Regions from separate parts of the Paenibacillus sp. FSL K6-1558 genome, predicted to be linked through region 1. Evidence: riboswitches for the same ligand, from Rfam matches in the RefSeq annotation. Region 1 holds a riboswitch; the other holds the start of a gene.

Region 1 (8,585 bases):
GAGTAAGCAAGCTTCTCAAAATAGGCCGCATGTTCCGGCAATGTTCCGAGTTGCACGACACCTGCAATCTTCAGAATCTGCACACCTCGCCCTTGCCTTGCAAAATCGACGATCATGTCCTCAATGGCATCCGTAACCAGTTCTACCCGCTGGTCCACAATTTCAGCAATCTGTTTGACACTTAGACCTTCTTCTCCGGACAAAAACAAAAGGCCCTCAATAATCGACTTCAATTTCGGAAAATCCATGATTCGTTGTTTCCCCTCTCCACTCCATAACGATATCCTCAAACAACCGTTCCTGGTAACAAACAATCTGCTTCATCTTCATCAGCTCCAGCACTGCTAGAAACGTAACCACGATCTCATGGCGATATATCTGATCATCCATAAGCTTGGAAAATAACAACCGCCCCCCAGGACCTAAATGCTCCAAGGCACCAATAACTTCACGTATGCGATCCTTGACCGAAATTTCGTCCCTTTTGATCCGGGTGACCGTTGTACGCTTCTCAGCCTTTCGAAGTGCTTTCTGAAACGCCGCGATGAGATCAGAAGTATGCAGACCTTGCACCGGATTCGTTTGTTCCTCCATAGGCATATAAGGTCGCAAATCTTCGGGCTCTTTGGAAAAAATAAGACTGCGCTCCCATTCCCGTTCATGCAGATGCCGCGCTATTCCTTTATATTTGCGATATTCGATAAGGCGTGCAATCAGTTCGGCACGCGGATCATAATCCTCATCTTCCATATAATCATAATCCTCGAAATCCTCGATTACCGGCGGTTTGGGCAGTAAAAGTTTGCTCTTGATGGACAGCAGCGTAGCTGCCATCACCAGAAATTCACTTGTTATATCCAGTTCCAGCTCCTGCATGGAATGCAGATACGCCATGTACTGATCGGTAATATCGCTGATGGGAATATCCTGGATGTCGATCTCAGCCTTATCAATCAGATGCAACAACAGATCCAAAGGCCCTTCAAAAGTCTCCAGTTTGTATGTAACTACCGTCACTAGACGAATCCTCCCGCCAGAAAAATACAAAACCCTGCCAGCCGTCCGAAACCGGTATCCCGATTTCGTCTGCGCAAAGCAGGGCACTACTATTAAATAAGCACTATTTTAGCTGTTTCGTCAAGTTCGCCATTTCAATTGCAGCTGTAGCAGCATCCCAACCTTTATTGCCGGCCTTCGTTCCTGCACGCTCAATCGCCTGTTCAATGTTCTCCGTAGTAACCAATCCAAAGATGGTCGGCACCCCTGTTTTCAGATTAATTGCCGCTACCCCTTTAGCCATCTCGTTGCAGACATAATCATAATGTGTTGTTGACCCACGGATAACCGTTCCGAGTGTGATGACTGCATCGTATTTGCCGCTTTCGGCCATTTTCTGAGCGATAAGCGGGATTTCGAAAGCTCCCGGTACCCAAGCTACATCTACTTCATTATCTTGCACACCGTGACGTTTGAACGCATCCAGCGCCCCGCTAAGCAACTTGCTCGTAATAAATTCATTAAACCGTCCAACTACCACGCCATATTTTAAACCTTCCGATACCAAATGTCCTTCAAAATAGTTAGGCATTATCGTCATCTCCCTGTCGATATATAATGTTATAGGTGCTGCAATTGAACATGTGAAATCTCCAATATTTACATATCAGAAAATTATCGTGAGTAGCTGAAATCACTGTTCATTCTGCTCGATATCATCAAACTTGAGCATATGGCCCAATTTGGCTTGCTTGGTGTGAAGGTAAGCTGTATTATCTTCATTCTCCTGCATCTGAATCGGTACACGCTCTACCACTTCCAGACCATATCCTTCCAAGCCTTTAATTTTCCGTGGATTATTCGTTAATAATCGAATCTGACGAACGCCAAGATCCTTCAAAATTTGTGCACCAATCCCATAATCGCGCAGATCAGCAGCAAAACCAAGCTTCAGATTGGCATCCACTGTATCCAGACCTTCTTCTTGCAGCTTGTAAGCCTTGAGTTTGTTGATTAAACCGATCCCACGGCCTTCTTGTCTCATATAGAGCAGTACGCCATTACCTTCATCATGAATCTGCTTCAGCGCCGCATCAAACTGCGGGCCACAGTCACAACGGTGAGAGTGGAACACGTCGCCAGTCAAACATTCGGAGTGAACACGAACCAATACAGGTTTGGAACCGTCAATATCCCCTTTGACCAAGGCAACATGTTCTTTATTATCCACTGCATTCGTATACGCCACTGCCTGGAATTCGCCAAAGTCCGTCGGCATACGCACGGAAACTTCACGTTGCACCAGCTTCTCCTTCTCATTCCGGTAACGAATCATGTCTTGGATACTAATCAGTTTCAGATCATGCTTACGTGCAATCTCCTGCAGGTCAGGAAGTCTGGCCATCGTACCATCTTCCTTGATCACCTCACAGATGACACCTGCGGGGTAAGAGCCGCACATGATCGCCAGATCAACTGCCGCTTCCGTGTGTCCGGCACGACGCAACACACCGCCGTCTTTGGCAATGAGCGGAAACATGTGACCCGGCTTGCGAAAATCACTGCTTTTCGCATTCGGATCAATCAAACCTTTAACGGTAATGGAACGCTCATGCGCCGAGATTCCCGTCGTTGTATCTTTGTGATCCACAGAGACCGTAAAAGCTGTCCCATGGAAATCTGTATTCTGCTGAACCATCGGTTTCAAATTTAATTCATCTGCCCGCTGCTGCGTAATGGGAACACAGACGAGCCCTCGACCTTCGGTAATCATGAAATTGATGACCTCAGGGGTTGCTTTTTCAGCCAAAGCAATAAAATCCCCTTCATTTTCCCGATCTTCGTCATCGACCACAATTACGGGTTTACCCCGCATCAAATCATAAATAGCTGCCTCAATTGAGTCCAGAATGGATGGCTCGGATTGTTCTGACATCAGCTGCACCTCCTGTTTCCAGTTTTATGTTTTATCCCTGTCTTTCCTATGTTTATGCAAACCCGTGATTGGAGAGAAACTCTTCACTAAGACTGCTTGGCTTGCCTGTTCTCGTTTCCGCATGGCTCTTGCCGTATTGCAACAGATGATCTACATATTTCCCCAAAATATCACATTCAATGTTGACGGTATCTCCTGTCTTTTTGACATTCAAAACCGTTTCCCCAATCGTATGGGGAATAATCGAAACCGTGAAGGAACTTTGAGTCGTCTGTACCACTGTCAAGCTAATCCCATCCAAAGTGACCGAACCTTTTGGAATTAGAAATTTGAAAAGTTCATGGTCACCCGGTCTGATCTCAAAAACAACTGCATTCTGATCCCGAGTAATACTACCGATAACCCCAGTCCCATCCACATGTCCCTGCACGATATGACCGCCGAATCGTCCACCGGACAACATGGCCCGCTCCAGATTAACCTTACTGCCGGACTGAAGCTGATTGAGATTGGTGTGTCGATACGTTTCCGGCATGACGTCTGCGGTAAAACCTCCGCCTTCCAGCGTGGTCGCGGTAAGACAAACCCCGTTAACCGCAACACTGTCACCAATTTTTAGATCGTCCATAATGACAGAAGCAGCGATGTTCAGAACCAGGGCCTCACCTTTACGACCAATGCGCCGGATCTGACCGACTTCTTCCACCAAACCCGTAAACATGCTATCTTCCTCCTATTCTGGCCAAATCGGAATACCGCCAATGCTAATATTATCTCCAACTTGCTCAATTTCCAGCTGATGCAATTGGATTGCCTGACTCATGCGCTCTACGCCTTCAAAACGGAAACTTCCCGGAGTATCATATCCACCCACAATCTTGGGAGCGATAAACATCAGTAAACGATCTACGAGCCGTGCTTCCAGCATTGCACCATTTAGTGTACCGCCGCCTTCCAGCAGAATCGAGCCAATATCCCGCTCTCCCAGCTTGCTCAGCCCATGTAGCAAATCTACGCGTGGTCCAGGCCCACAGCGAATAATTTCAACACCGTAAGCCTCGAGTCGCTCAGCCGCTTCCTGGCTAGCCTCATCGGTTGTAAGCACCCAAGTTGGCGCAAGTCCATCCTTGACCATTTTGGAGCCTACAGGCAACCTCAGCTTGGAATCCACAACGATCCGTACCGGACTGATGCCTTCTACCTGCAAGCGGGTAGTCAGCTCCGGATTATCGGCGATTACCGTATCCACGCCAACCATAATGCCTTGATGACGATGACGAAGCGCATGCACGATCTCACGCGCCAGTTCGTTGGAGATCCATTTGCTGTCCCCGCTACGCGTAGCAATTTTTCCATCCAGCGTAGAAGCTGTTTTGAGGGTAACGAAAGGAAGACCTGTTGTAATAAACTTGATAAACTTTTCATTCATACGTCTTCCGCGTTCGCGCAAAACACCCACTTCAACTTCGATGCCTTGTTGACGCAACATACTAATGCCTGTACCAGAAACCTGCGGATTCGGATCTTCACAACAAACCACCACCCGTTTAACCTTCTCATGGATCAAACGTTCGCTACAGGGTGGCGTTTTGCCATAATGACTGCAAGGTTCAAGCGTTACGTAAACGGTACTACCCTCCGCGTCGCTTCCAGCCATATTCAGCGCATGCACCTCTGCATGGCCTGTGCCTCGTTTCAGATGGCTTCCTAGACCAACAACACGTCCTTCTTTAACAACGACACATCCCACGACAGGATTAATTCCAGTCTGTCCTTGTGCCCGTTCTGCCATATCCAGTGCTAACGCCATATAAAATTCATCATTGATCATTTCCATATCCGTTCACCCCACGGTTATAATCTCGAACTAAAAAATCCCCACCGAACAATCTGTTCAGGTAGGGATGATGGAAGACTACTGTCATCTGCAGGAGAGATGAAACACACCAATACCGACACTTCACCAAAACCAGTTAACAGGTAAGTGAAAATAAACACATACCTTATTGCATACCCATTCGAGCTATAGAATGATATACAAAAAAATCAGGTGAAGAGTTTCTATATACGGTATTATGTACCAGAAAACTCATTATAAACAAGCCTTCCACACATATCATCCAAACGAGCTGAATGCTATGCGACATCACTCCTGCGGAGTGCAACCACACCGGCTTACACCCACTCCTTCTCCCATCCAGACTATACTGTCGGTTCTGGAATTACACCAGATCAGCCATCTGCTATAAGCAGACAGGTCACGGACTTTGCCATATCGGTGGAAAATAAATCCCCAACACGCATCACCGCCGGTAGGGAATTACACCCTGCCCTGAAGGATCGCTTTCGTTATTAATTGGATGTTAGCACTTTAATGTCAAAAAATCAATTCATTTTTGTTTCTTTTTGTCACATACTAACTTTTAATAAGCATTTATATTACAAAATCCGCATCTCATACTAGACACGGACTTCATCAATATTGGAAAATAAATTCTAAAGGTCTGGAAAACACCAGCTTGCCATGTGCCTCAAATCCTTTGCAGCATGGAACGGAACACTCTCAGGTTTGGGCTGGGAAGCATTAGGAGCTGGCATATCGCGGGCTACTCTTCTAACCCAACTGGTCGAGTCGATTCCAATGGCCGAACACTGCCAGCGCTCATCCGGCCTTGGACGAACGGTCAGAATAAGGTCTTCTTTTCCCGGCATATCGGGGAACACGCCATCCAGATATTCAACAATGGTACGTTTGTCCTTCACTTCATGACAATATACAGTAACCCAAGAACCACTAAGTACTTTCACTGCATATACGTCTCCAGGCTGCACTTCACCTGTACCGGCATCCGGAGATTTTTTCGGCACCTTCGCCTTGGTACCTACACCTCGTCTGCTTTCAAATGCACCAATAACGGTCTCACTCGCCAGTGGATTCGGTTCAGGCTTGTTCTCAAGCGATACATCACTGCAATCGAATTCACCAAAGATCAGGTTCAAATTGTGCTCGTTGATTCCTACAGATGAATCCCACCATGCCAAGGGAGCTTGTACCTCAACGCGGGTATTAGGTCTCTTGTCGCGTTCTGCATATGAGGTGAAGGCTGTAATCATTCCTGGCTGTTCTGGCGTGTCCAGAATGCCGATCAGCGCCAGCGTTTCAAGCAGTTCGCGGTAAACATATACTTTTTTCGTAGGCAGGAGTTGTTCTTTTTTGAGCGCATCCGCTGCCTTGCTGTACCGAGTCTTGGGCGGCAAATTGCGCAATACCGTTAACACCGCGCGTAACGTCCAGCGATCATACTCATTAGGAACAGGAGGCTCCTGCGAAGCAGCCATCTCTCTCAGAGCGAGTACATGTCCAAAGATATCTCCATCAAGCGGTGTACCGTTGGTCATTCGCCAGTACCACTGAAGCGAAGTATCTACTCCGTCATTCACATCCAAACCACAGATCTGGCACTTACGACTGGAAGGATATGGACTATATTCATGGTCAGGTATGCTGGTTGCAATCAGTTTTCCTGTAAGAAGTGAACGCCAGATCATTGGTGCTGACCATAGAGAAGCCACAAAAGCCTGAGCAGCCTCCTGAAGTATCCAACGCTCAGCCAATGTTCTCAGTTCTCGGATCGTATCCTCATGCTGCGGTCTTTCAAAGTGATTAGGCTCATGTCCAGTAGCCTCTAGTGCCTGTAATTGTTCCGCCGATACGTCCTCTGGTACATTGTGTCTTGAAGCACGTAACTCCTCGTCCCAAATCGTGCTCTCACTATAAATATGTTGAAGTAATTTCAGTTGCTGTACAACATCTAAAGTCAAAGTAACAACATCCTTTCACAGTAGTTCTGAAAACATGCAAACTCAGTATAGTGCGCTGTCAAACCTCATGTATTCGGTTTCAACAGTCTGTACCTAGCTAGAATAACCTACAATCAACTCGTCCCGCCAGTTCCTTTAAGCTTATTTTAATAACACTTTGCAAGGCAATCACGCAAAAAAGTTGTACAATGCACAAAACCCCTGGTACTTCCGTAATAGGAATGTACCAGGGGTTAACTTGACGCCGCCGAGCAGATTCAGTTGAAATTAAACTTCTACAACTTCAACAGTTTCCATTTTGTCGCGGCCTTCGAATGCATCAACAAACTCCATACCTTTGCTTACTTTACCAAATACAGTATGTTGTCCGTCCAAATGTGGCTGTGGTTGGTAGCAGATGTAGAACTGGCTTCCGCCTGTGTTGCGGCCAGCATGTGCCATCGCAAGTGTTCCACGCTCATGTTTGTTCGGGTTGATCTCACAGTTGATTGTGTAACCAGGACCGCCAGTACCGGAACCGCTAGGGCATCCACCTTGAGCTACGAAGCCCGGAATTACACGGTGGAAAACGAGTCCGTTATAGAAACCGGAGTTTGCTAATTTTTCAAAGTTTGCTACGGTGTTTGGCGCTTCTTGATCGAACAGGTCAATCAGAACTTCTCCGCCGTTTGCCAATTTAATTTTCGCTTGTTTCGCCATATGTAAATGACTCCTTTCAATTTTGAGCAAAAGTAATTGTGATGCAATACCAAACTTGTGGTCAAGCATTACAGCACTTTTCTTAGTGTACACCGAAAAGGGCCGAATCGCAAAAGAAAGAGCTATATTTTTGATTTTCTACTCTCAAATACAAGCCTTCAAGCGTGCCAAATAGCTACAATGTCCATGACAAAGGACGGAAGGGGCAAGCCCATTCCGTCCTCATCTAGCGCTATAGGAACTTGAATTAACGAGTAACCGGCTGTTTGCCAATACGCGCTGGCACGAGGTCGTTTTGGATAATGTCCTGATATGACTCACGGCGTACAACCACATCGCCTTGACCGTCTTTGACAAACACAACCGCCGGACGACGAATCCGGTTGTAGTTGCTTGCCATGGAGTAGTTATATGCCCCTGTGCAAGCTACGGCAAGCAGATCACCGCTCTCCACTTTTGGCAGATCCAGATCCCATATCAACATGTCACCGCTCTCGCAGCATTTCCCCGCTACAGATACCGTTTCTGTTGCCGCTTCGTTTGCACGATTTGCCAGTACGGCCTCATACTTGGACTCATACAATGCAGGGCGTGGGTTATCCGTCATCCCGCCATCTACTGCTACATATTTACGCACGCCGGGGATGTCTTTGCTCGTTCCAACGGTGTACAGCGTTGTGCCTGCTTCACCTACGATGCTACGGCCTGGCTCGACCCAAATTTCAGGCACTGCATAGCCGATTTGCGCAAAATGATTTTTTACCGCATCGGTGATGGCCTTCACATACTGAGCCACTTCAAGCGGCGTATCACCGTCAATATAACGGATTCCGAATCCGCCGCCCAGGTTTACGACTTTGAATGCCACATTCAGGCGCTCGTATACACTTGCTGCAAATTCAGCAACACGTTGAACCGCCATCTGGAATCCTTCAACCTCAAAGATCTGGGAACCGATGTGAGAATGCACACCAAGCAATACCAAGTTGGACTGTTTGGACGCGAGTTCAATAGCTTCGAATGCTGTACCGTTGCCGATATCGAAACCGAACTTGGAGTCCGTTTGTCCTGTCGAAATATATTCATGCGTATGCGCCTCAACACCTGGCGTTACACGCAGGAGGATGTTAAC
Region 2 (8,585 bases), 410 kb from region 1:
TACCGATGGACATGGCTTCCATTTTCCCGAAAGGGACAGTAGGATTGTGGTCTGCATTCCTGTTTGCTTTCTATGCGTATGGAGGTATTGAAGTACTCGGCATTATGTCGTATCGATTGGAAAAACCGGAGGATGCACCCAAAGCAGGCAAAGTCATGCTTATTTCACTGTCTGCAGTTTATGTCGTTTCCATTGGCCTTGCACTAACCATGGTTCCGCTGTCTGCTTTTAATCCGAAAGAAAGTCCGTTTGTACTTGCACTGAGCAGTGATCACCTTGCTTTTGTACCACATTTGTTCAACGGTGTTCTGATTGTGGCCGGTTTCTCTACGATGACCGCATCGCTCTATGCAGTGACCTCCATGATGATTACACTGGCACAGGAGGGGGATGCGCCAAAGTTATTCTCACAGAAATGGAAGAAGAAATATCCTCTATTTGCCTTGTGTCTGATTGGTTGTGGTTTGATTGGTACGATTATCATGTCGCTACTGCTTCCTGGAAAAGTCTATGAATATGTAACTACTGCTGCAGGGTTAATGCTGATGTATAACTGGCTATTTATCTTGCTCTCCTCAGGTCGGTTGCTGAAATCTCGCACCATAGATGTGATAAAACGCTGGACTGGATTGGTGCTGATCAGCACGGCCATAACTGGAACTCTTTTTCATGGGTTAAGCCGGCCAGGTTTCTTTATTAGTTTACTGTTGATTTCTCTAATTGCTTTAAGTGATATCATCGTGCAACGCAAGCGCAAAAAAACATCATCCGCTGCAAGTACGGAGCAAGACGAGCAAAAGGAGCAAGCTGATGAGAGCAGCCCCTCGGAGAGAGCAGCCTTTCATATTACAGGTATTCGTAAACAAAGGAACAAAATCAAGTGAAGAACATAAACTTCTAAAGCTAAACAGGTGGTTACTTCTGAATCTACGTTGCCTAAGGTTTCATCATAAAACATGATCTCTGAAAAATCGGGATCATGTTTTATCTATCTTATATATTAATTTTCAAGTAATATGATGATTACAAGATTCGTAGTGTAATGTATCAGATCATCAAAAAGTTAGGTCAACTGCATCCCAGAAAAGAGGGAAACAATGATGAACAAAGATTACTTTTTGCTTTCCAGTGAAGGAAAATGGGGCGATCAAGGGGACGGTACTTATGTCAATCCGGTCTTGCCTGGAGATTACTGCGATCCAGATGTGATAAGCGTTGGGGAAGATTACTATGCGATCTCTTCCACATTACATTGCTCACCAGGTATGGCTGTTCTGCACTCTAAAGATCTAGTCAATTGGAATGTAATTAGTCATGTTGTAGAAGATTTGACAGTTATCGGGCCAGAATATCGGCATGATCGAATGAATCGTTATGCAAGAGGAGTCTGGGCGGGAGCGATCCGTTTTCATGACCATCAATTTTGGGTGTATTTTTTCACACCGGATGAGGGTTTATTCGTAAGCACAGCTACAGATCCTGCTGGCCCATGGGAGCCTCTTTATCATAGTTGGGAGACTTCTGGTTGGGATGATTGTTGTCCTTTTTGGGATGATGACGGTCAAGGATATCTGGTGGCTACGAATTTTGCCGACAATTATAATATTTACCTGTTTAAACTTAGCGACGATGGAAAACAAATTTTGCATGACAGTGGTGTTGTGATCCATCAATATAAAGGTAGCGAAGCGAGTAAGCTTTACAAAATAAACGGTCTTTATTACATTTTTCACAGTGAAGTTCGACCGAGAAATGGTGAGGAGGTAAGGATTGTTATGATGCTCCGTTCAGAGCATTTATACGGTCCTTACGAAGAAAAAGAGTTAATTCATACGCATGGTGTGGAAGTGGACCGCGAACCGAATCAAGGCGGACTTGTGCAAACACCGTCTGGGGAGTGGTATTTCATTAGTCACCAGGGAGCCGGTGGTTACTTTGAAGGCAGAACTCTTCACCTGCTTCCCGTTACGTGGGTTGACGGTTGGCCAATCATTGGTGAGGATACAGACCGTGACGGTGTCGGAGAAATGGTATGGGGAGGGAAAAAACCAATTCAAGGTTATCCCAAAACGATCTTAACCGTGAATGATGATTTCAATAGCCGGGTACTGCAGTCTCATTGGGGGTGGAACCACCAACCTAAAGCGGATATGTGGTCTTTAACAGAGAGACCAGGATATTTGCGTTTGCATGCAAGTGTACCCTCGGAGAAGAATGATTTCTTTAAAATTTCGAACATTCTTTCCCAACGGGCGTATCGTGTGCCTCATAACGTAGTGACTGCCAAGTATGATCTAAGTGGAATGGTGGATGACCAGGAAGCGGGTCTATGCCATTTTGGACAAACCTATTGTACGATTGGTATTCATCAGCAGCAAGGATCTCGGGCATTGAAGTTCAATCAATTAGGTACAATCGAATGGGGACCATCTATTGATGCTGATGCGACTACCCTATGGTTGAGATCCATTTGGAACTTGCGCGGTGAAAACAGGTATGAATATAGTCTCGATGGCGAGAAATTTATTTCCTTTGGGGATGTCTATCCACTGGGATGGGGACATTATCGTGGAAATCGCGTTGGAGTATATAACTTGAATTATGAAAGAGAACAAGGGTATGTGGATGTGGAATACTTCAATTACGAGTCGGGAGATAAGAAAGTCTAGTTCATTTCTGAATACAAAAGAGGCCGAGAAGAGGGATATGTTATTATTCTCATCTCGGCTTCTTTAATGTTGTGTGTTTAAATCATTATTAAATGTCTTTATTTAATTCGTTTGATATCACAGGACTATTCGCCATCCGGCCTTTTCACTTGTAGCGGCGGAGGAATAAGCCATCCTTTTTCTTTACTCAAACGGAGAATTCGAACACCCAGTGCCGTTTTGGTAACGTGATACTTCGCAAACAGTGCACCAATGTCCTCGCGGATGGATTGGCCAATAGTCTGACTCGCGGCGACTAATCCAAGAGCATTATCAGCTGCAATTTTGGCACCGATCTCTGGATCAGTAAACCTTGCGCCAGGAGGAATGTCCTCTAATGCCACAACGGGTCTCTCTGGAAGAGTCGGAGCGGGCGTGATACCGTTCTCGGTGAGTAAGGCGTCACATTCTTTAATTTCCAGTCTTGCCTGATCCAGCAAGTCTTCTAAAATTTTCTTCAAATCTTTATCTCCTGCGTGATTCATATAAGCCTGATAACAAGAGACAGCTCCTTTGGCTACCATTGAGCACTCCCATGCACTATAGATTTCTCCATAATGCATGGGCTCGTTTTTAGGATTTCCACTTAAAATTCCCATCGCTGATCCCTCCCGCTAAGTTATTTATTTCACTACATTAGGGTTTACATGACAAGCAAATTTTATCCGGTAGAGAAGTAGTCCGAGATTTTGATTTACATCATCATTATTATGTTAACCGAAATCTATTGTCAGAAAGATGGTCACATGAACAACTGTAATTATCATCCAAGATAGTCACATGGACTAAATTAAAGAATCATTCAAATCGCATCAGGTTCTCTGCTCTGATGCGATTCCTGTTCCACTGAAAAAAAGCCATACAGTTATGTTCTGCTGGCTTCTTTCCGCTTTTATAAGTATTTTAAGCTTTTGTCGAGGTTGGGAACATGGGATTCGCTTCCATGCCAACCCACAATTCTGTTGATTCGAGTTGTCCCGCCAGATGTAATAACCAATCTTCACGGCCTTTGGTTGCCATAACCTGAACACCCATTGGCAATCCTTCTGCAGTTAAATGCAGAGGAAGACTAATGGCAGGTTGGCCTGTCAGATTTGCAAGCTGCGTGAACGGGGTGTACTTAAGGCTCGGCTTGAACATCTCATAGATCAGCTCTTGTTGCGCCGTTTTATCGAGATCACTGACGGACATCAGATGTTGAATCTGCTCCGCATGTGGCGTCAGTTCGCCAATCCGGGGTGCGGGAAAAGCGTTAACAGGTGTGATGTAAAAATCATACCGTTCAAACAGCGTAGACATCTGCGCAGCCGCCACGTCCCATTCGGCCAAGCTATGAACAAATTCAGCAGCAGATACTTTTTTGCCCGCTTCAGCCAGTACCCAGGACTCAATCTCCATATCATCTGCAGTGAGAGAACGACCCATACTATGTTCCATGGATGAAATCATAGCGGCCATCTCGCCGCTGTTCATCATGTAATAGTTTTCCATCAGGCGTACGCCATTGACTGGACTTAACTTTTCTTCAACATGATACCCTTGAGATTCCAAGAAATGGACTAATTTCATCACAGCCTCTTTGGCATCTTCACTGACAGGTGTGCCGACAGGTGAATCCATCGTATAAGCGATTCGCCATTTGCGTTGATGCGGATAGTTCATATCAGTCAGGTAACTTCCTGGGAATAATGGTGCATGAAATGCGGCTTCCGGTTGGATAATCTGGAGCGTATCCAGCAGTGCAGCACTGTCTCTGACGGAGCGAGATACTGCAAAATCTATCGAGGCTCCTTGCCATTGTCTTCCCACACCTGGACCAACGGGAGTGCGTCCGCGGGTTGGTTTCAGCCCAAACAAACCGCTGAAAGAAGCGGGAATTCGAATGGAACCACCGCCATCACTTGCGCCAGCAAGCGGCACGATGCCTGATGCTACAGCGGCAGCGGCACCGCCGCTTGAGCCGCCTGGGGAATGATTCACATTCCACGGATTGCGCGTTGGCCCGTGTAGACGTGGCTCGGTTATATTTTTCAACCCGAATTCCGGTGTATTCGTATGTCCGATCACAATAAAGCCTGCTTCGAGCAAACGAGTTACGAAATTGGAGTTGCGAAGAGCACGATGTTCGCTGAACAGACGTGAGCCAGAGGTAAGAAGTTCACCTTCCAAAGATTGAGAAATATCTTTGAGGAGCAACGGCACACCTGCAAATGGCTGTTCTCCAGGCCTAACCATGCTGGCTTCCTGCCGAGCACGTGTTTCATATGTACGAATGACTGCATTGAGATGTGGATTGACTTCTTCCAGACGTGCATAGGCAGCTTCAAGCAGTTCAACCGGGGATACTTCCCGGGAGCGAATCAGTTCGGCGAGCCCTATAGAGTCATAGGAGGTATATGAGAATGAAGACATTAGTAATCGTTCCTCTCTGAAAATAGTTCCTGTTGGATATCTTGTTCCAAGTTCCATAAGCCATCGTACCACCTAGGCAGACAAAAAACAAAACATCAATCCATCATAATAGAAGAAATACGGCAGAAGAAAAGCACTGTTCACCTCATTAAGGTGAAACAGTGCTTATATTATTTGAACCAGATGAAAATGTATTACTCCGTGCGAAGTTTGGGTGCGGCCTCGGCGATCGGTGTAGAGCGTTCCTGCTGTTTGGAGATCAGGAATAGTGCGATCCAGATCAGGATAAAGCCAAGCAATTGCTCCCAGGTTATCAGCGTACGGAATGCAATCCAGTTTACAAGCACGCCGGCCATCGGGAAACTGAGTTCTGCGAGGGTTGCAACAGAAGCTTTGGTGGAAGACAACCCTTTGTAATACAAGAGTAGACTTAGCAAGCCTGGTAAAAGTGCCTGCCCAAGAATATTCAGGATAACGGCAGCCTGTGCCCCTGTTCCAGCCGGGAGTGTCCAAGGTGCACCTTCATTCCAGGTCATGAAGATCAGGAGTGGAAGCGCAACGACGAAGCGAAGGGAGGTGACCGTCTCATAACGAGCTTGACCAAGCATTAACCGGCCCATAACGGTAGATCCACCCCACAAAGCTGCGGCACCAAGAGACAGCAGACTACCTGCATGAATCCAGTTATTCCAGTTGCCGAGCGGAAGTGAGAAGCCAAACGTAAGCAGATATGTTCCTGCCAGCGCAATGATGAACAGTCCGCCGAAGTGACGCGGCAATGTTTCTTTTAATAACAATTTCGCAAGTACAATTGCGAAGAGTGGTTGCATTTTTTGCAACAACAATACCGTATTGGGATCGTTATGGGTAAGCGCCAAAGTGAATAATACCGTTGCCAGCGCTGATCCGCCCCAGGAAATGAAGATAACAGCGATCCAGTGACGTGCACGCAGTTTCTTCAGATCATCCCGGAACTTCCATAATACCGGAATCGCGACAAGGCTGACGATGATGTGTTCGATTAGAACAATCTGTGTAGAAGTCATCGTTTTTAGCAAAAGGATGCGGAATAAGGGGTCTACACCCCAGAGGGCTGCGCCTAGCACAACTAGCCAAAATCCGGTGTTGCTTCGTTCCTTGCGATAAATCGTTGATGCTGTTGATGTGTTTTCCATATTCAGGACTCCTTCGTCAGAACACGGAATCTTCAGTTGGCAAAATCGACAAAATCCCCCGTCCTTGGCGTACGCCAAATAAACGGGGGACCATTCAAAGACAAGGCGTCAGGGAAAAAGACTTCCCAAATACGGCTTGCCGTTGTGTTGATCTTCTCTCATCCGGACTATACCGTCGGCCTTGGAATCGCACCAAGTCAGTCGCTGCCAGGTGGTAACTAAACAGCGAGTCGCGGGCTGGTTCTATAAGAACATCACCGCCGGTTGGGAATTGCACCCTACCCCGAAGATCCTATTCAATTTTAATTAGTGTATTGAACAAGTTGTAACCTTATGAAGTTCATCTTATTCCTGTAAACGCTATCAGTTCAAGTGTTTTTTTAGAAAACAATACTCCAGCATCCCTGTTGCCTCCGCAACTGCACAATCTGACCTGCATGATAGGCATCGTGTAGAACCCAGCGGGCAAGCGTCTGAGCCCAGTTGTCGTCGGAATCCATATAAGCTTCCTCAAGCTTCGAGTCCTGTAATGTAGCAAGGGTGTCGCGTAACTGCTCAGCCAGTTTAGTGGTTTGTTCCATCAGCTTGCTCCAGCCAGCTTCGTTCAAAGGATCACCGGAAATACCAAACGTAGCTACGTTGGAATCTGCAGCGGGTACAGACGGTTCTTTTCCCTGAAGACGTTCCAAAATACGTTGATTGTAATAAAACATATGATTGGCTAGTTGCCATATGCTCAGTCCACCTGAAGGAGGAACCCAGGCAGCCTGTTCGGCGTTCAGTCCCTCAAGCGCTTTTGACAATGGGACGATCCAGTTACATTGATCCCAGGTATCTTCATTCTGAATAACCAATACATCTAATGCTGTGGTGACTGTTTTCATTTTTTAATTTCATTCCTCTCTTGTCAGATTCATCTCGCCCTTGCATCTTCATGATGGTAACTAGCTAATGTGGGTGGAAGTGGTTACAATTAATATAACACAATTTCAAAGGGTGTAACCATCTTTTAATGATTTAGATAGTTACATTAATCGGAGGCTCTCATGGATAGATTATGGACTGATTTTGTTAACAGCGATTATCATGATTGGCGTGGTGGGGAGCGATCAGAAGACAGACTGGGGAACGTAAACTGGCAACAAGATTTTTTGAATCGTTGGCAATTAGAAGCGTCAGTACCGGCGTCGAATGAAGAGGAATCTACATTGAGAGGTTTTAGAGATGATTTGCAGTCACTGGCTATTCGTTTGTCTAACGGGAAGCTCTTTACTGAGAAGGATCAGGCTTGGTTGAATGATTTTATGATGGCTGGCGAAGTCATTAGACGAATAATTACACAAGATCAACAACTGGGTGTTGCGCTTGTTCCTATTCATAGACATTGGGCTCAGGTGATGGCAGAGGTTGCGGCTGATTTTGCCGTGACACTCGTTGAGGGCGAAGGGAAGAGAATTCGTTCCTGTGACAATCCGGACTGCCGCTGGATCTTCTATGATGATACCCGGAGCAGAACACAGAAATATTGCGATGATAAGATGTGCGGTAATCTAATGAAGGTGAGACGTTTTCGAGCGAAACGAAAAATACACTCTAGTGAGGAAAAGAGTAAAACATAATTATTAAGTTTACCAACGAAGTTCTACCTTTTCCAATCCGTGAATCACTATATAGGTCTCAGTTAGCTCTTCCAGAATTTGATAAATATTAAGATATGATATATAATGTATATATACTAGTGAAAATATAGTCATAAAGTATATGTAAGAACAAGCAATGCGGATCAGATCATTTTACAAACCATTACGATTGGAGAGATGTCTTATGAGGACAGGTTATCTTTTGAAGAACGGTTGTGTATTATCGATGGATGCTCGTATTGGTCAGTATAACCGGGCAGACGTACTTATTCAGGATTCTTTGATTACAGCGGTTCAACCAAATATTGAGGTGTCCAATGCAGATATTGAGGTCATCGACGCTTCAGACATGATTATTATGCCTGGACTGGTGGATACACACCGGCATATGTGGGAATCGCTTGTCAAAACAGCCGGAACAAACTGGTCGCTCCCCGTCTATCTGCAAAATTTGTACTATGGAGCTATGGGAAGCAAGCTTCGTCCAGAGGATAGCTATATTGCCAATCTGCTGGGATCACTGGAAGCGCTTAATGCAGGCGTCACTACGGTGCTGGATTGGAGTATGCCATACTCGGCTGAGCACACAGAGGAACTGATTCGAGGATTACAGGATGCAGGAATTCGTGCTGTTTTTGCCCATGGTGTGC

What was found. Region 1 has a riboswitch for FMN ahead of ribD (bifunctional diaminohydroxyphosphoribosylaminopyrimidine deaminase/5-amino-6-(5-phosphoribosylamino)uracil reductase RibD). Riboswitches for the same ligand answer to the same signal wherever they lie in the genome.
Region 2: linked by a shared signal. The riboswitch ahead of MHI38_RS03690 (DMT family transporter) and the one ahead of ribD (bifunctional diaminohydroxyphosphoribosylaminopyrimidine deaminase/5-amino-6-(5-phosphoribosylamino)uracil reductase RibD) in region 1 are both predicted to bind FMN.

What each region holds. Positions count from the first base shown of each region.
Region 1 is NZ_JBBOCV010000001.1:1,308,654-1,317,238, forward strand. Features, by position in the region: gene scpB (SMC-Scp complex subunit ScpB) at 1-248, opposite strand, end outside; gene MHI38_RS05515 (segregation and condensation protein A) at 217-1,017, opposite strand; gene ribH (6,7-dimethyl-8-ribityllumazine synthase) at 1,121-1,588, opposite strand; gene MHI38_RS05525 (bifunctional 3,4-dihydroxy-2-butanone-4-phosphate synthase/GTP cyclohydrolase II) at 1,691-2,932, opposite strand; gene ribE (riboflavin synthase) at 2,985-3,653, opposite strand; gene ribD (bifunctional diaminohydroxyphosphoribosylaminopyrimidine deaminase/5-amino-6-(5-phosphoribosylamino)uracil reductase RibD) at 3,666-4,769, opposite strand; FMN riboswitch at 5,114-5,276, opposite strand; gene MHI38_RS05540 (hypothetical protein) at 5,429-6,754, opposite strand; gene MHI38_RS05545 (peptidylprolyl isomerase) at 7,022-7,453, opposite strand; gene lysA (diaminopimelate decarboxylase) at 7,701-8,585, opposite strand, start outside.
Region 2 is NZ_JBBOCV010000001.1:896,063-904,647, reverse strand. Features, by position in the region: gene MHI38_RS03710 (amino acid permease) at 1-884, shown strand, start outside; gene MHI38_RS03705 (glycoside hydrolase family 43 protein) at 1,098-2,669, shown strand; gene MHI38_RS03700 (DUF3231 family protein) at 2,795-3,307, opposite strand; gene MHI38_RS03695 (amidase) at 3,612-5,120, opposite strand; gene MHI38_RS03690 (DMT family transporter) at 5,315-6,295, opposite strand; FMN riboswitch at 6,442-6,590, opposite strand; gene MHI38_RS03685 (DinB family protein) at 6,676-7,179, opposite strand; gene MHI38_RS03680 (CGNR zinc finger domain-containing protein) at 7,342-7,914, shown strand; gene MHI38_RS03675 (amidohydrolase family protein) at 8,120-8,585, shown strand, end outside.